DNA from 2 places in the Pseudomonas sp. SCB32 genome. Region 1 is predicted to be linked to the other one. Evidence: riboswitches for the same ligand, from Rfam matches in the RefSeq annotation. Region 1 holds a riboswitch; the other holds the start of a gene.

Region 1 (7,631 bases):
CACGCTGATGCTGCTGCTCGCCCTGGCCACCCGCCTGCCCGACTACCAGGCCGCCGTCCGCGCCGGGCGCTGGCAGCAGGCGCCGCAGTTCTGCCTGCTGGACTTCCCCATCGTCGAGCTGGAAGGCAAGACCCTCGGCCTGCTAGGCCACGGCGAACTGGGCGGCGCGGTGGCGAAGCTGGCCGAAGCCTTCGGCATGCGCGTGCTGCTCGGGGCACTGCCAGGCCGTCCGCCGCGCGCCGATCGCCTGGCGCTGGACGAGCTGTTGCCGCAGGTCGACGCCCTCACCCTGCACTGCCCTCTGACCGACGCCACGCGCAACCTGATCGGCCAGCGAGAACTGGACCTGATGAAGCCCAAAGCCTTCCTGATCAACACTGCCCGCGGCGGCCTGGTGGACGAGCAGGCGCTGGCCGACACCCTGCGCCGCGGCCATCTGGGCGGCGCCGCCTTCGACGTGCTCAGCGTGGAACCGCCCAAGGACGGCAACCCGCTGCTGGCCGGCGACCTTCCGCGCTTCATCCTCACCCCGCACAGCGCCTGGGGCAGCCGCGAGGCGCGACAGCGCATCGTCGGCCAGTTGAGCGAGAACGCCGCCGGCTTCTTCGCCGGTGAGCCGCGCCGGGAGGTGGCGCCATGAGCCTGCATCTGGTCTGCGGCGACGGCGCCGCCGATGCCCTGCACCGGGCGGTGGAAGCCGGCGTACTGGTCGAGAAGCGAATCCGCGTGATGCCGGACGATCTGGCCGTCGGCCCGCTAAGCGATGTGGATAACCCACCCTGCCAGCAACGTGCCGCGTTCTGGCATGAGCTGGGCGGCGAAGTCCTGCGCGAGCGCGAGATCGCCATCGAATTGGGCACCGACCTGAACTGGCTGCGCAGCCCGGACGCCAGCATCGTCACCCTCTGGCACGGCGACAGCGCCAGCGAACAACTGCTGTTGCGCCGCATCTGCGCCCTGCTGCCGGCACACGTCACCCTGCGCAGCGTCGGCGCCGGCAGCGGCCAGTGCCGCTGCGACGATCGCCACGCCATCGCCATGCTCAAGCCCGTTGAACTGGCCAATGCCCTGGCCGCCAGCCATGAAGTAGACGCCACCGAACGCCAGTGCCTGGGCGAGGACTGGCAGCGCGCCCTGGCCGACAATGCCGAACTGCGCCTGTGGCTCGACGGCCAGTTGAGCGGCGTCGGTTATGAGCACATCGACCGCGTCCTGCTGGACAGCGCCAGCGAATCCTGGCGGCCGGTGCAATCGGTGATCGGGCCGACCATGGCCTATGTCGAGGGTCTGTTCGTCAGCGACCTGCTGGCCGCCTGGCGCCTGCGCGAACAAGTCGCGGCGGGGCACCTTGCGCTGCGTGGCGAGGACTTCTGGAACAACGCCGAGGTGCGGCTCGCCTAGGCTCGGCCATTGCGGCCCTGCTAAACTCCCGCCCTTTTTTCCAGGAGGCCGCATGTCCAACGCCCCCACCAGTGAAGTGCTGCTGCGCCAGATCGAGCGCTTCCAGGGCCGCGTCCTGCTCGCCGGCCTGCCCGCCGACGCCTTGCTCGGCGACCTGCCGCAGGCCCGGGGCTGGAGCTGGCACGCCGGCGAAGCCCGCCAGCTCGAAGCCCGCTATCCGGGCCGCTGCCACTTCGGCGCGACCGCCCCGGAAGGCGAGTTCGACGCCGCCGTGCTGTTCCTGCCCAAATCCCGTGAACTCACCGATTACCTGTTCGCCGCCCTGGCCAGTTGCGTGCCCGGCGGCGAGCTGTATCTGCTCGGCGAGAAGCGCGCCGGCGTCGAACGCGCCAGCAAGCAGCTCGGCGAATTCGGCCGCGCCAGCAAGCTCGACAGTGCCCGCCATTGCCAGCTGTGGCACGCGCACATCGACGGTGCGCCTGTAGCACCCGACCTGCACGCCTTGGCGCAACGCTATGAACTGCCGCTGGCCGATGGCCCTCTGCAAGTCATCACCCTGCCCGGCGTGTTCAGCCATGGCCGCCTGGATCGCGGCAGTGCCCTGTTGCTGGAGCAACTGGACGGCCTGCCGAGCGGCCATGTGCTGGACTTCGGCTGCGGCGCGGGGGTGCTCGGCGCAACGCTCAAACGACGTTATCCACAGAGCCGCCTGACCCTGCTGGACGTCGACGCCTTCGCCGTCGAGAGCAGCCGCCTGACCCTGGCCGCCAACAACCTGGAAGGCGAAGTGATCGCCGGCGACGGCATCGATGCCGCACCGGAAAACCTCGCCGCCATCGTCAGCAACCCGCCCTTCCACCAAGGCGTGCACACCAGCTATGCGGCTACTGAACACCTGCTGCGCCAGTCCGCGCGCCATCTGGCGTCCGGCGGCGAATTGCGCCTGGTGGCCAACAGCTTCCTGAAATACCCGCCGCTGATCGAGCAGCACCTCGGCCCCTGCCAGACCCTGGCCGAGTCCGACGGCTTCCGCATTTATAGCGCCCGACGGCGCTGACCCAAGGCCCGCACTACACTGCAGCGAGCCATGGACCGGCGCGCCGCTGCACGCCCAGACTGATCGAGGACACCCGTGAATCGCAGAATCAACGACGATGTCGAGCTGACATTCGCCATGGGGCCGAAAGAGAAGCCGCATCACCTGAAGCGCTCTCTCAAGCCCCGCCACCTGAACATGATCGCCATCGGCGGCTCCATCGGCACCGGCCTGTTCGTCGCCTCCGGCAGCACCATCGCCACCGCCGGCCCCGGCGGCGCGCTGATGGCCTACGCGCTGATCGGCCTGATGGTGTTCTTCCTCATGACCAGCCTCGGCGAGCTGGCGGCGCACATCCCCGATTCCGGCTCGTTCTGCACCTACGGCAGCCGTTTCATCGACGATGGCTTCGGTTTCGCCATGGGTTGGAACTACTGGTACAACTGGGCGGTGACCATCGCCGCGGAACTGGTGGCCGCACAGCTGGTGATGAAGTTCTGGCTCCCTGACGTGCCCGGCATCTACTGGAGCGTGGTGTTCCTGGGCATCATGTTCATGCTCAACTTCTTCTCGGTGAAGGGCTTCGGCGAGAGCGAGTTCTGGTTCGCACTGATCAAGGTGGTCGCCGTCGTCGTATTCATCGGCATTGGCCTGGCCAGCATCATCGGCATCATGCACGGCATCGACAGCCCCGGCTTCAGCAACTTCACCACCGGTGACGCACCCTTCGTCGGCGGCCTGCAGGCGATGATCGGGGTGGCGATGATCGCCGGTTTCTCCTTCCAGGGCACCGAGCTGATCGGCGTCGCCGCCGGTGAATCGGAAAACCCGCAGAAGTCCATTCCCATCGCCATCCGCCAGGTGTTCTGGCGAATCCTGATGTTCTACATCCTGTCGATCTTCGTGATCGGCATGCTGATCCCCTACACAGATCCGAACCTGCTCAAGACCGACAGCGCCGACATCAGCACCTCGCCCTTCACCCTGCTGTTCGAGCGCGCGGGCCTCGCCGCCGCCGCGGGCGTGATGAACGCGGTGATCCTCTCGGCGATCCTCTCGGCGGGCAACTCGGGCATGTACGCCTCGACCCGGATGCTCTACACCATGGCCACCCAGGGCAAGGCGCCGCGCCTGTTCACCCAGGTGTCCGATAGCGGCGTGCCGCGCTATGCGCTGCTGGCCACCACCTTCGTCGGCGCGCTGTGCTTCCTCACCAGCTTCATCGGCGACAAGACCGTCTACACCTGGCTGCTCAACGCCTCGGGCATGTGCGGCTTCATCGTCTGGCTGGGCATCGCCGTGTCGCATTACCGCTTCCGCAAGGCCTTTGTCCTGCAGGGCGGCGACCTCAACAGCCTGCCGTACCGCGCCAAATGGTTCCCCTTTGGCCCGCTGTTCGCCTTCACCCTCTGCCTGGTCATCACCCTGGGGCAGAACTACCAGGCGTTCGTCGGCGAGCACGTGGACTGGCCCGGGCTGATCGCCACCTACATCACCATCCCGCTGTTCCTCTCGATCTGGCTGGGCTACCGCTTCAAGAACGGCACCCGCTTCATTCGCTACGAGGACATGGACATCCGCTCCCACCGCGAATGATCCGACGCGCAGGCTTGCCCAAGTCCTAGGACTTGGGCAGAATGCCCCCGTCCTAGGGGAGTAGTCTCCCGCGAGCGCCCAGCTCGCCCGGTACGCGTCAACACACTTGGTCCACAGACCATGGCGCGTGCGACCCACGCCTGCAACGCTCAGGCCCGGGTTTGACAAGACCTATGACACGAGCAACCTGACCCGGGGCGGGCAGGTGGCGCGTGTCATGGTGATTAGTCGACCCGCCCCTTAGGAAGCCTGATGGAATCCCTCTTCGTCCCAACCCTGATCGTTGCCCTGGCCGAAATCGGCGACAAGACGCAACTGCTCGCGCTCGTCCTCGCTGCCCGTTTCCGCAAGCCCTGGCCGATCATCGCCGGGATCATCGCCGCCACCCTGGCCAACCACTTCGCCGCCGGCGCCGTTGGCAGCTGGGTCGCCAGCTTCTTCTCGGCAACCACCCTGAGCTGGGTGCTGGCCGCGTGCTTCCTGGCCGTCGCCGGCTGGACCCTGATCCCCGACAAGCTGGATGACGACGAAGAAGGCGCGCTGAAGAAATTCGGCCCGTTCCTCACCACCCTGATCGCCTTCTTCCTCGCCGAGATGGGCGACAAGACCCAGGTCGCCACCGTGATGCTGGCCGCGCAGTACCCGCACTTCTGGCTGGTGGTGATGGGCACCACGCTGGGCATGCTGATCGCCAACGTGCCGGTGGTGCTGGCCGGCAACTTCGCCGCCGATCGCCTGCCGCTCAACCTGATCCGCCGCCTGGCCGCCGCCGCCTTCGCCGTTCTCGGCCTGGCCGCCGTCTGGCATGCGTTGCAACTGGGCGGCGTGCTCTGACCTGAGCTCGAGGGAGCCTGGCGCGCCGGCCAATGCCTGTGTTTCACAATCGATACACAGTGGTGCGCCATTCTCCCCGTACATCAGCAAGCACAGGAAGCGCCATGTCTGAGAAGGATCTCAAGAAGCTCGCTCGCCAGCACATCGACCTTGCGTGGAACAAGGGTCACCTGGCGCTGGCCGAGCAGCTGCACAGCCCGGACTTCATCTACAAGAGCGCCTTCACCGCGCAACCCCTGAACAACGCCGGCTACCGCCGCCTGGTACAGGAGATCCGCTCGGCCATGCCGGACCTGGAAGTGGTGGTGGAGGAATGCATCCGCGAAGGCAACAAGGTGTTCACCTGGAGCACCCTGCTGGGCAGCATCTCCCGCCCCGCCTTCGGCTACCCGGCCAGCGAAAAGATTCTCAGCCTGTCGGCCATGGGCTTCTGGGTGTTCAGCAGTACCGGGGAAATCGTCGAACTGTGCACCATGTTCGACATGGAAAGCTTCCGCGCGCAGATGGGGCTGCAGAACCGGCCCTTTGCCGAGAAGGCGCTGCCCTGAGATGAAAAAGCCCGGCATCTGCCGGGCCTTTTCATTTGTGCTCTTCGTAGGAGCGAGGTTGCTCGCGCCCCCCGCAGCGGGGCGGGTTCGCGAGCAAGCTCGCTCCTACATTGTTTCTGGGTCCCCGCGTTCGCGGGGATGACGCAGGGAGCGCGAATCCCACCTCCGTCACTCCCGCGAACGCGGGAGCCCAAAAGACAGTGGCTCCTACAGGGTGCGCAATCTACAGATAGTCATTGGCATGGAACCAGGCGATCGCCCGCTCCAGCGTATCCTCCAGCGGCACATGGGACTCGAAGCGCAGCTCTTCGCGCGCCTTGCGCCCATCGAGGAACTGCCCGCCGGCCATCACCTCGATCGCCGTATCGTCCAGCAGCGGCACCTTGCCGGTCAGCCGGTAGCGCCAGCGACCCAGGGTCGCCAAGGCGCGCGCACGGTGCAGTGGCATCGGTGTCGGCGCCGGCTTGCCCAACAGGCGAGCGATGGTGGCGGTCAACTCGCCCATCTCGATGTTGTGCCCGGTGAGCAGGTAGCGCTCGCCGACCCGGCCGCGCTCCAGCGCCAGCAGCAGGCCACGGCCGGCCTCGGCGGCGTCGATCACGTTGCGCCGGCCCGGCACGTAGTGAAGCATCTCATCATGCCCGATGGCGGTGATCAGCCGTCCGGTGGTCGGGCCGATGTCGAGCTCGCCCAGCGCCATGCCGGGAATCCCGATCACCACCGGCAACCCGCCGCGCGCCTGCTCGCGGGCCTGCTCGTCGAGCGCCCACTTGCACATGACGTAGGCACTCTTGCCGGTAGGCAGGCCCTCGTAGAACAGCCCCTCGTGCCCCGGCAGCCCCTGGGGGTGCAACGGCATGGCGAAGGCCGAACCGACGTAGAGGATGCGCGGCACCTTGGCCTGCAGACAGGCGGCGTAGAAGTGGTTGGTCAGGTCCAGGGCACTGGCCACCTCTTCCTGCCAGCGACGCGGCCGCACCGGGTAGTAGCCGGCGCTGAAGATCACCGCATCCAGGCCGCTCAGCGCTCGCGCCATGCCGCGGTGGTCGAAGAGCTCGGCCACCCGGCATTCCGGTTCGAGGTAGGCCAGCCGCTGAATCTGCGACGACGGCCGATGGATCAGCACCAACTGGTGTCCCGCGGCCTTGATGGCACGGGCAGCGTGATGGCCCAGGAGCCCTGTGGCTCCAAGTACAGCAATTTTCACGGGCGCTCCCTGTTCACGTTGCACAGCGGCGCAACCACGCGCCGCTCCTGGCGGGCCAATCAGTGGCCTTTGGCTTGCTCGTAAAGCGGCATCACCTTCGGAATGGCAGCCTGCAGGTTGGCCATCCGGGTGCTGTCGGCCGGGTGGGTGCTGAGGATTTCCGGCGGAGCATCGCCACCGGCCTGTCCCATCTTCTGCCACAAGGTCATCGCGGCGTTGGGGTTATAGCCGGCGCGGGCGGCCAATTCCAGGCCGATCAGGTCAGCTTCGTTCTCGTTCTGCCGGCTGTTGGGCAGGGTCAGGCTGTATTCCACTACCTGGTGGGCCAGGTCGACGCTGTTCTGGCCCAGGCCCAGCAGGGCGCCGCCGATGCCCAGGCCCATCTGCTCGGCGTAGGCGCGGGACATGGCTTCACGGCCGTGCTCGCGCAGGGCGTGGGCGATCTCATGGCCCATCACGGCGGCGAGTTCGTCATCGGTCAGCTTCAACTTATCGATCAGCCCGGTGTAGACGATGATCTTGCCGCCGGGACCGCAGTTGGCGTTGAGCTCGTCGCTCTTGATCACGTTGACTTCCCACTTCCAGGACGGTGCATCCGGACGGAAGGCGCCGGTCTGCGGAATCAACCGACTGGCGATGGCCTTCACACGCTTGGCATCACTGCTGCTGGCGTCCAGCTTGCCGGCCTTGGACGCCTCGCCGAGGGTCTGCTGGTAGGACTGGGCGTACATCTGATCGACCTGCGCACTGGACAGCATGCTGAACATGGTCTGCTGGCGGTTGACGCCGACGACGCCGCCGTTGGTGGTGCTCACCTCCTGGCAAGCGGTCAGCAGCAGGGCTGCGGCCAGGCCGGCGACACGGAAAAGACGGGGCATGCTGCTCTCCTGAAACTGTGCAATTACCCAAAGACAGCGCGCATGGTAGGCCGCGCCCCGATGCCCGGCAACTACCCGGCAACAAGCGGCGTACAACGGCGTTACAACCCATTACAAGCAGCCCCTAAGGA
Region 2 (7,631 bases), 290 kb from region 1:
GAGGTGGCATCATGAACGAGCCCCACATAGAACCCGCGCAGCTGCTGGCCGACGCCAATGCCCTGCGCTACGACATCGACCTGACCGGACTCGTCCCCCCGGAAGTCGCCGCCCAACTCCCCCCGCTGCCCCCCAATCATTTCTACTTCTATCCGCCGGACCCCAAGCAGGTCGGCGATGGCGCGACCAGCTACATCGAGGACAGCGACCCCTTCGACCAGTACGTCTATCGCCTGAGCCGCGTGGTCTATCAGGGCCGCACGCGCTGGCAGAACGTGCTGATCGCCGACACCTACAACTACGACCGCGTGCTGATGCTCGACGGCGCGATCCAGAGCGCGGAAACGGACGAATCCCTGTATCACGAACTGCTGGTGCAGCCCGCCATGCTGGCGCACCCCGACCCGCGCGATGTGCTGATCATCGGTGGCGGCGAAGGGGCGACGCTGCGCGAGGTGCTGTCCCATGCGAGCGTGCGGCGCGCCGTGATGGTCGACCTCGACCAGGAGCTCGTCGAGCTGTGCCGGGAGCACCTGTTCCAGTGGCACCAGGGCGCCTTCGACGATCCACGTTGCGAGCTGGTATTCGACGATGGCCGCGCCTATCTCGAACAGGACCCCTCGCTGTTCGACGTGGTCATCATCGATGTCGTCGACATGCTCGACAACGGGCCGGCGCAGGCGCTCTACACCCGGCAGTTCTACGAACTGTTGCACGCCCGACTGCGCCCCGGCGGCATCGTCGCGGTACAGGGGCTGGAGTTCTCCCACTGCGACGACAAACCCCACGCGGCCCTCGCCCGCACCCTGCGCTGCGTGTTCGGGCAGGTGCACAGCTACCGCGCCGCGATCCCCTCGTTCCTGTCGTCCTGGGGGTTCCTGCTGGCGTCCGACTGGCTCGCGCCGAACCTGTGGTCCGCTGAAGAGATCGACCGCAGCATCGATCAGCGCCTCGGCCAGCTCTGGCTCGACCACATCGACGGCGAATACCTGAAAGCCTGCTTCGTGATGGATCGGGAGACCCGCTTCCTGTTGTCGCAACCGGGACCGGTGCTGGAAGACGGCGTGCACTTCATTGCGCCGCCGGACATCGAGGAAATCGAGTTCGGCCCGGCGCAATTGCCCGCCCTGACCGGGTATAGACGATGACCGCCGCCCCGGCCCCGAGGCTCTCCCCGGCCATCCTCGCGCCCTGCCAGCTGTACCGGGTGAGTTACCGCAACCGGGACGACGGCCTGCCGGTGCTGCTGCGCCTGGAGGATCCGCAACCGGCGCTGGCATTGCTGGCGCGGGATGAGGAGCTGACCGAGGACAGCCTGCTGCCCGACAGCGCCGCCGCTGACGAACTGCTGGTGATATTCGCCAGCGGCGGCCTGCAGACCGGGCATGCCTGGCGCCAGCGCCTGGAGTCCTGGATGGCGCCCGATCCGGGCGCGCAGTCGCCAATGCTGGATATCCCGTCGTTCAGCGACCGGGTGCTCTGGCGTCCCGGTCGAGGGTTGATCATTGGCAGCCCCGAGCGCTGCCGGGAACTGCTCGAAGGCCTGGTCGCCTTCGACTGGTACGAAAGCCGCCTGCGCGATCTGGAGAATGCCGTCGCCCAGGCCTGGGAGCCAGCCCAGCGCGATATCGAGCTGACGCACCAGTTGCAGCCGCCGGCGTTGTTGCGCCAGACCCAGGTCAACCGCCAGGTGCTCCACACCACGCGCTGGCGCATGACCTACACGCGCCTGGAGTCGCACCTGGAAAAGCCGCCGCAGCAGTTGCCCGGAGCCGTGCGCAGGCTGTACAACGAGCTGTCCGTCCAGGCCGAGGCGCACGATCGCCTCGCCGCCCTGGACGACCGCATCGAAGTGCTGCAGGACCTCTATGAACTGGCGACCGACCGGCTCAGCGAATACCGCTACTATCGAGGCGAGTTGCGGGTGGAATGGCTGATCGTCGCAATCCTGCTGATCGATACGGGCCTGAGCCTGTGGGAATTCTGGCATCGCTGAACAGGGAGCTGCCATGAGGATATTACTGGCGGAAGATGACCAACTGCTGGGCGACGGAATTCGCGCCGGGCTCGGCCTGGAAGGCGACACCGTGGACTGGGTCCAGGATGGCCAGGCCGCCGACCAGGCGCTGCAGACCGACGAGTTCGACCTGCTGGTGCTCGACCTCGGCCTGCCGCGCAAGGACGGCCTGGAAGTACTGCGCGCCTTGCGCCGGCGCGGCGACCTGACGCCCGTGCTGATCCTCACTGCCCGCGACAAGGTGGCCGACCGCGTGGCCGGCCTCGACGCCGGCGCTGACGACTACCTGACCAAACCCTTCGACCTCGATGAACTGCTCGCCCGCGTCCGTGCCCTCACCCGCCGCCGCACCGGTCGCGCCGCGCCGCTTCTGCAACACGGTGAATTGATGCTGAACCCGGCCACCCACCAGGTCAGCCTCGCCGGCGCGCCAGTGGAACTGGCCCCGCGCGAGTACGCGCTGTTGCGCCTTTTGCTGGAGCAGCGCGGCAAGGTGCTGTCGCGCACTCGTCTGGTCGAGGCCCTGTACGGCTGGGACGGCGACCTGGAGAGCAACGCCATCGAGGTCCACATCCACCACCTGCGGCGCAAGCTCGGTAACGGCCTGATCCGCACCGTGCGCGGCATCGGCTACGGCATAGACCGTCCCGGCACTCCGTCCTCGCCGTGAGTTCCGCTCCGCGCCGCGCCGGCTCGCTCAGCCGCCGCCTGTTGCTCTTGCTGATCGGCGGCATCTCGCTGTGCTGGCTGGTGGCCGGTTTCTTCACCTATCACCTGACCCGCGAGCAGGTGAACGGCCTCTACGACCAGGACATGATCGACTTTGGCCAGGCCGCCCTGAGCCTGGTGGATATCGCCGACTCCGTCGACGCCCAGCCCACGCCGCCAGGGGACATCATCGCGCGCAGCCGCAAGGCCATCGAAGGCTTGCCGCTGATTCGCCGGGAAGCCACGCTGGGTTACTCCATCTGGTACCAGGGCCAACGCCTGCTCACCACCGACCAGCCGCCACCCGACGTCGAGCAGCAGCCGCTGGGCTTCTCCCGCCTGGAACAGGGCGACGTGCGCTGGCGGGTACTGCAGATCGCCTCGACAGGCCCGGACGGCGTGCGGATCTGGGTATTCGAGAACCAGCAATACCGCTCCAAGACCCTGCGACTGCTGCTGTTCAGCGCACTGTTCCCGCTGCTGCTGGCCCTGCCGCTGTTCCTCGTGCTGGTCTGGCTCGGCGTGCGCCAGGGGCTGGCACCGTTGCGCAGCCTGATAGCCCAGCTCCACCTGCGCACCGCCCACAGCCTGCATCCGCTGTCACTGAACCGGGCGCCGGTGGAGGTGCACAGCCTGGTCAACGAACTGAACCTGCTGCTGGAGCGCCTGCAATTGGCCATGGAGGCCGAACGCCGTCTGACCAGTGATGCCGCCCACGAAATCCGTACGCCGCTGGCCAGCCTGCGCACCCACGCCCAGGTGGCGCTGCGCTCCTCCGATCCGGCGGCCCATGCCCATGGCCTGCAGCAGGTCAGCCGCAGCGTCGAGCGCATCAGTGCGCTGATGGAGCAGATCCTGTTGCTGGCCCGGCTCGACGGTGAAGAGCTGCACGAAACCTTCAGCCGTGTCGACCTCGGCCTGCTCGCCGAGGAAAGCATCGCCGAGCTCGCCCCGCAGGCCATCGACAAGCACATCGACCTCACCCTCGACACCCAGCCGGGCACCACCCTGATGGGCGTGTCGGTGTGGCTCGGACTGATCCTCACCAACCTGGTCGGCAACGCCCTGCGCTACACCCCCGACGGCGGCCGGGTGGCGGTGACCCTGGAGCGCGCCGGCACCAAGCTGCTGCTCTGGGTACGCGATAACGGCCCCGGCGTTGCACAGGCCGAGCAGGCCGCCATCTTCACCCGCTTCTATCGCAGCCCCAGCGTTGCCAACAGCGCTGGCAGCGGTCTTGGCCTGCCCATCGTCAAGCGCATCGTGGAGATCCATCACGGCCGCATCAGCCTGCACGAAGGGCTGGAGGGCGCCGGCCTGGGCGTTTGCGTCGAACTGCCGGCAAGCGCTGGCGAAAAAGAGTGAACCTGGCGAAAAACCCGACAGTCCACCCTGTACGGTCCGCATGATCGGTCCGCGACAACTCGGGCAAATTGCCAGGAGTCCAACCATGAAACGTATCGCCCTGCTCATTACCGCTGCCCTGCTGGCGTCGCCGGCATTCGCCGCCGACCTGTGCAGCGACAACCTCCAGAAAATCGACGCCGCCGTGCAGTCCAATGCCGGCACCGCTCAGACCCAGGACCAGGCCATGCGCCTGCAGGAAAAGGCTATCCAGTCCCAGCAGGCAGGCAATACCAAGGCCTGCATCGCCCAAACCGAAAAAGCCCTGAAGCTGCTCAAGCAGACCGGTAGATCCTGATCCCTGTTCGACGGCCGGCCGGGCGCGCCGGCCGCCTTGTTTTCCGGGTGCCTTGTCCCCCGCGGGATTCGTGCGCCGATAAACCCGACGAAACTCTCACCATTCGCGATAAAGCAGTTCATTGACCCGGCCGACAGCCGCCGCTGGCTGCTGCGCGGCTTGGCTGCGGTGCCACGGCGGGCACCGCGCCAGGGGGAAAACGTCCGTTGATCGACACCTGGTGAAACCATTTCTTGAGCGTGCCCCACGATCGGATAGAATGCGCGGCGTCATTGGGGAGTAGCCGACCGTTCTCGCGAACGGGGACGACGTCAACACACTTGGCCCACAGGCCATGGCGTCGCCAGCGATTCTGCCTGGCAAGACCTTTGACCACGCAGCCTCCGAACGGCCGGGGAGCGCGTGGTCATGGGTATCGATCCGGCCGGGAGTTTTCACCGTGATGCACCACCCCATCCCTTGCTCCATCCATCTGGAGCCGCGCGCATGCTGACCTTCATCTTCGAACTGCTCGGCATGCTGCTGGTGATCCTGATTGCCGCCGAAGTCTTCACCAATGCGCTGGAGCATTTCGGCGAGCGCCAGGGCATCTCCGAAGGCGTCACGGGCTCGCTGTTCGCCGCCATCGGCACCGCCCTGCCGGAAACCCTGATCCCCCTGCTGGCACTGTTCGCCGGCACCAGTAACGCCAACCTCAACCAGGAAGTCGGTGTTGGCGCCATCCTCGGTGCGCCGTTGATGCTGTCGACCCTGTCCACCTGCCTGATGGCCTGCTTCGCCCTGCGCGCGCGTGGCCTGACCGGACGCGTGCGCCCCGAACGCACGGGCCTGCAACGTGACCTGAACTTCTTCCTGATCGCCTTCAGCGTCGCCACGGTCGCGATGTTCGTGCCGGCGGGCTACCTGACCGTGCGCCTCGGCCTGAGCCTGCTGCTGGTGCTCACCTATGTTGCCTACATCACCCTTACGCTGAGGGCGTCGCAGGAGCTGGTGGAGAACGGCCACGGCACTGAAGCCGACCACCACATGTACCTGTCGCGCATCGGCTTGCCGACCAACCTTGCGACTATCCTGCTGCAGCTACTGCTGGGCTTGGGTCTGCTGGTGCTGGGCGCCAAGGGCTTCATCCATGGCGTCGAGGGACTGTCGCACCTTCTGGGCGTCTCCGCGCTGCTGCTGTCACTGCTGGTCATCCCGATCGCCACCGAACTGCCGGAGAAGATCAACAGCATCCTCTGGGTTCGCCGCGGCAAGGACACCCTGGCCTTCGGCAATATCAGCGGCGCCATGGTGTTCCAGGGCACCCTGCTGCCCGCCATCGGCATCCTGCTCACCCCCTGGCAACCGCGCACCGAAGTGCTCACCGGGGTGCTGATCACGCTCGGCGCCGCCCTCTGGCTGCGCCTCAATGCCCAGCGCGACGGACTGCCGATCTGGGTGCTGCTGCTCAACGGCGCCCTGTACGCCGCCTATCTGGGCATCACCCTGTCACGCTGACGAGCGCGGCGTACCGCCTACACTGACCAGTCTGGGCTGCCGTTGCTGCGGCAGCCGCTTGTCATACGCGATACGCCGAAGGAGTGAGCATGAAAATCCTGGTAGTCCTGACCTCCCACGACCAGCTCGGCAGCACCGGCAAGAAAACCGGCTTCTGGCTCGAGGAGTTCGCCGCGCCCTATTACGTGTTCAAGGATGCCGGCGCCACCCTGACCCTGGCCTCGCCCAAAGGCGGCCAGCCGCCGCTCGATCCCAAGAGCGATGAAGAAGACGCCCAGACCCCGGCCACCCGCCGCTTCCGCCAGGACAGCGAAGCGCAGGCCGCGCTGGCCTGTACCGTGAAACTCGCGGAGGTGCACGCCGACGACTATGACGCCCTGTTCTACCCCGGTGGCCACGGGCCACTCTGGGACCTCGCGGAGGACAGGACGTCGGTGGCGCTGATCGAAGCCTTCCACTCCAGCGGCAAGCCCGTCTCCGCTGTCTGCCACGCCCCGGCCGTATTCCGCCACCCACGTGGCCTGGACGGCCGTCCCCTGGTACAGGGCCGACATGTCACCGGGTTCACCAACAGCGAGGAGGAAGCCGTCGGTCTCACCGACGTGGTGCCCTTCCTCGTCCAGGACATGCTCAAGGCCAACGGCGCCCGCTACAGCAAAGGCCCCGACTGGCAGAGCCACGTGGAAGTCGACCGGGGCCTGATCACCGGCCAGAACCCCGCTTCCTCCGAGGCCGTGGCCGAAGCCGTACTGAAATTCCTGACCTGACAACGAGTTGCGCCGCCCCGATTGGACCTTGGGGCAGCTTTCCCGTAGAATGGTCGCCGACCTTTCAAGGTTTTGGGGCCGATTAGGATTCGACGCCGGTAACAAAACTCGAGGGGCATGCCGAGTAGGTGACAGTTCTCGTAAATCAGCTGCCACAACTTTATAGTTGCCAACGACGACAACTACGCCCTAGCAGCCTAAGTGCCGCTAGCAGACCCTAGGGGATGCCTGTAAACCCGAAGATTAGGTCTGTCATATAGAACAGGATCGCCGCCAAGTTCGCTGTAGGCGTAACGGCTAAAACTCATACAGCTCGCTCCAAGCACCCTGCCACTCGGGCGGCGCGGAGTTAACTCAGTAGAGATGGCTAAGCATGTAGAACCGACAGCGGAGAACTGGCGGACGGGGGTTCAAATCCCCCCGGCTCCACCAAACAAACCCCTGAAAACCTAGCGTTTTCAGGGGTTTTTCTTTGGGCGTCGAAAAACTGTCGAAACTGGTAGCACTTGCGCATTTCTCCAGCTTGCCAAGTGATGGCTTTAGGCGGGACTCTACCTCCTAGATAGATAAATTATGGAGGTATGAAAGATGAGTTGGCCAAATATTTTAATGACACCGGCAAGCAAAACGGACATAGGTGTTCTGGCATCCATAGTCACGAACAAAAGTGTTTTTGTGCACTCAGGATAAAGTTCAATCCAGGGGTAGACCATACAGCATACGCCAAATATCTGAGGCGCATGGTGCGTATGCTCAAAGCCTGGAGATCACAAGATATAAAGGAGCGTCCGTTGGCAGGTTATTCTTATTCGGAGGCGACCGCGGCGCAGGAAAGAAGCCTACTGATTGGTTTAAAACCGAAAAGCTAAATGCACCACTAATCTACAGTTTTTAGTCACGCAACTGGTACTTCGGAGACTGCAAGCCAACGGTTACCGTA

What was found. A riboswitch is a leader RNA that binds a small molecule or an ion and turns the genes downstream of it on or off. The one in region 1 is predicted to bind manganese.
Region 2: another riboswitch for manganese. It lies ahead of GA645_RS24315 (sodium:calcium antiporter); the one in region 1 lies ahead of GA645_RS22915 (TMEM165/GDT1 family protein).

The regions. Positions count from the first base shown of each region.
Region 1 is NZ_CP045118.1:5,020,093-5,027,723, forward strand. It holds gene GA645_RS22895 (2-hydroxyacid dehydrogenase) at 1-640, shown strand, start outside; gene GA645_RS22900 (DUF1835 domain-containing protein) at 637-1,401, shown strand; gene GA645_RS22905 (class I SAM-dependent methyltransferase) at 1,454-2,458, shown strand; gene GA645_RS22910 (amino acid permease) at 2,576-4,033, shown strand; yybP-ykoY riboswitch at 4,077-4,208, shown strand; gene GA645_RS22915 (TMEM165/GDT1 family protein) at 4,286-4,867, shown strand; gene GA645_RS22920 (ketosteroid isomerase-related protein) at 4,972-5,415, shown strand; gene GA645_RS22925 (NAD-dependent epimerase/dehydratase family protein) at 5,639-6,646, opposite strand; gene GA645_RS22930 (M48 family metallopeptidase) at 6,682-7,500, opposite strand.
Region 2 is NZ_CP045118.1:5,311,909-5,319,539, forward strand. It holds gene GA645_RS24290 (fused MFS/spermidine synthase) at 12-1,148, shown strand; gene GA645_RS24295 (hypothetical protein) at 1,145-1,996, shown strand; gene GA645_RS24300 (response regulator) at 2,010-2,687, shown strand; gene GA645_RS24305 (HAMP domain-containing sensor histidine kinase) at 2,684-4,090, shown strand; gene GA645_RS24310 (hypothetical protein) at 4,176-4,427, shown strand; yybP-ykoY riboswitch at 4,690-4,847, shown strand; gene GA645_RS24315 (sodium:calcium antiporter) at 4,914-5,924, shown strand; gene GA645_RS24320 (type 1 glutamine amidotransferase domain-containing protein) at 6,014-6,691, shown strand; RNA gene ssrA (transfer-messenger RNA) at 6,766-7,123, shown strand.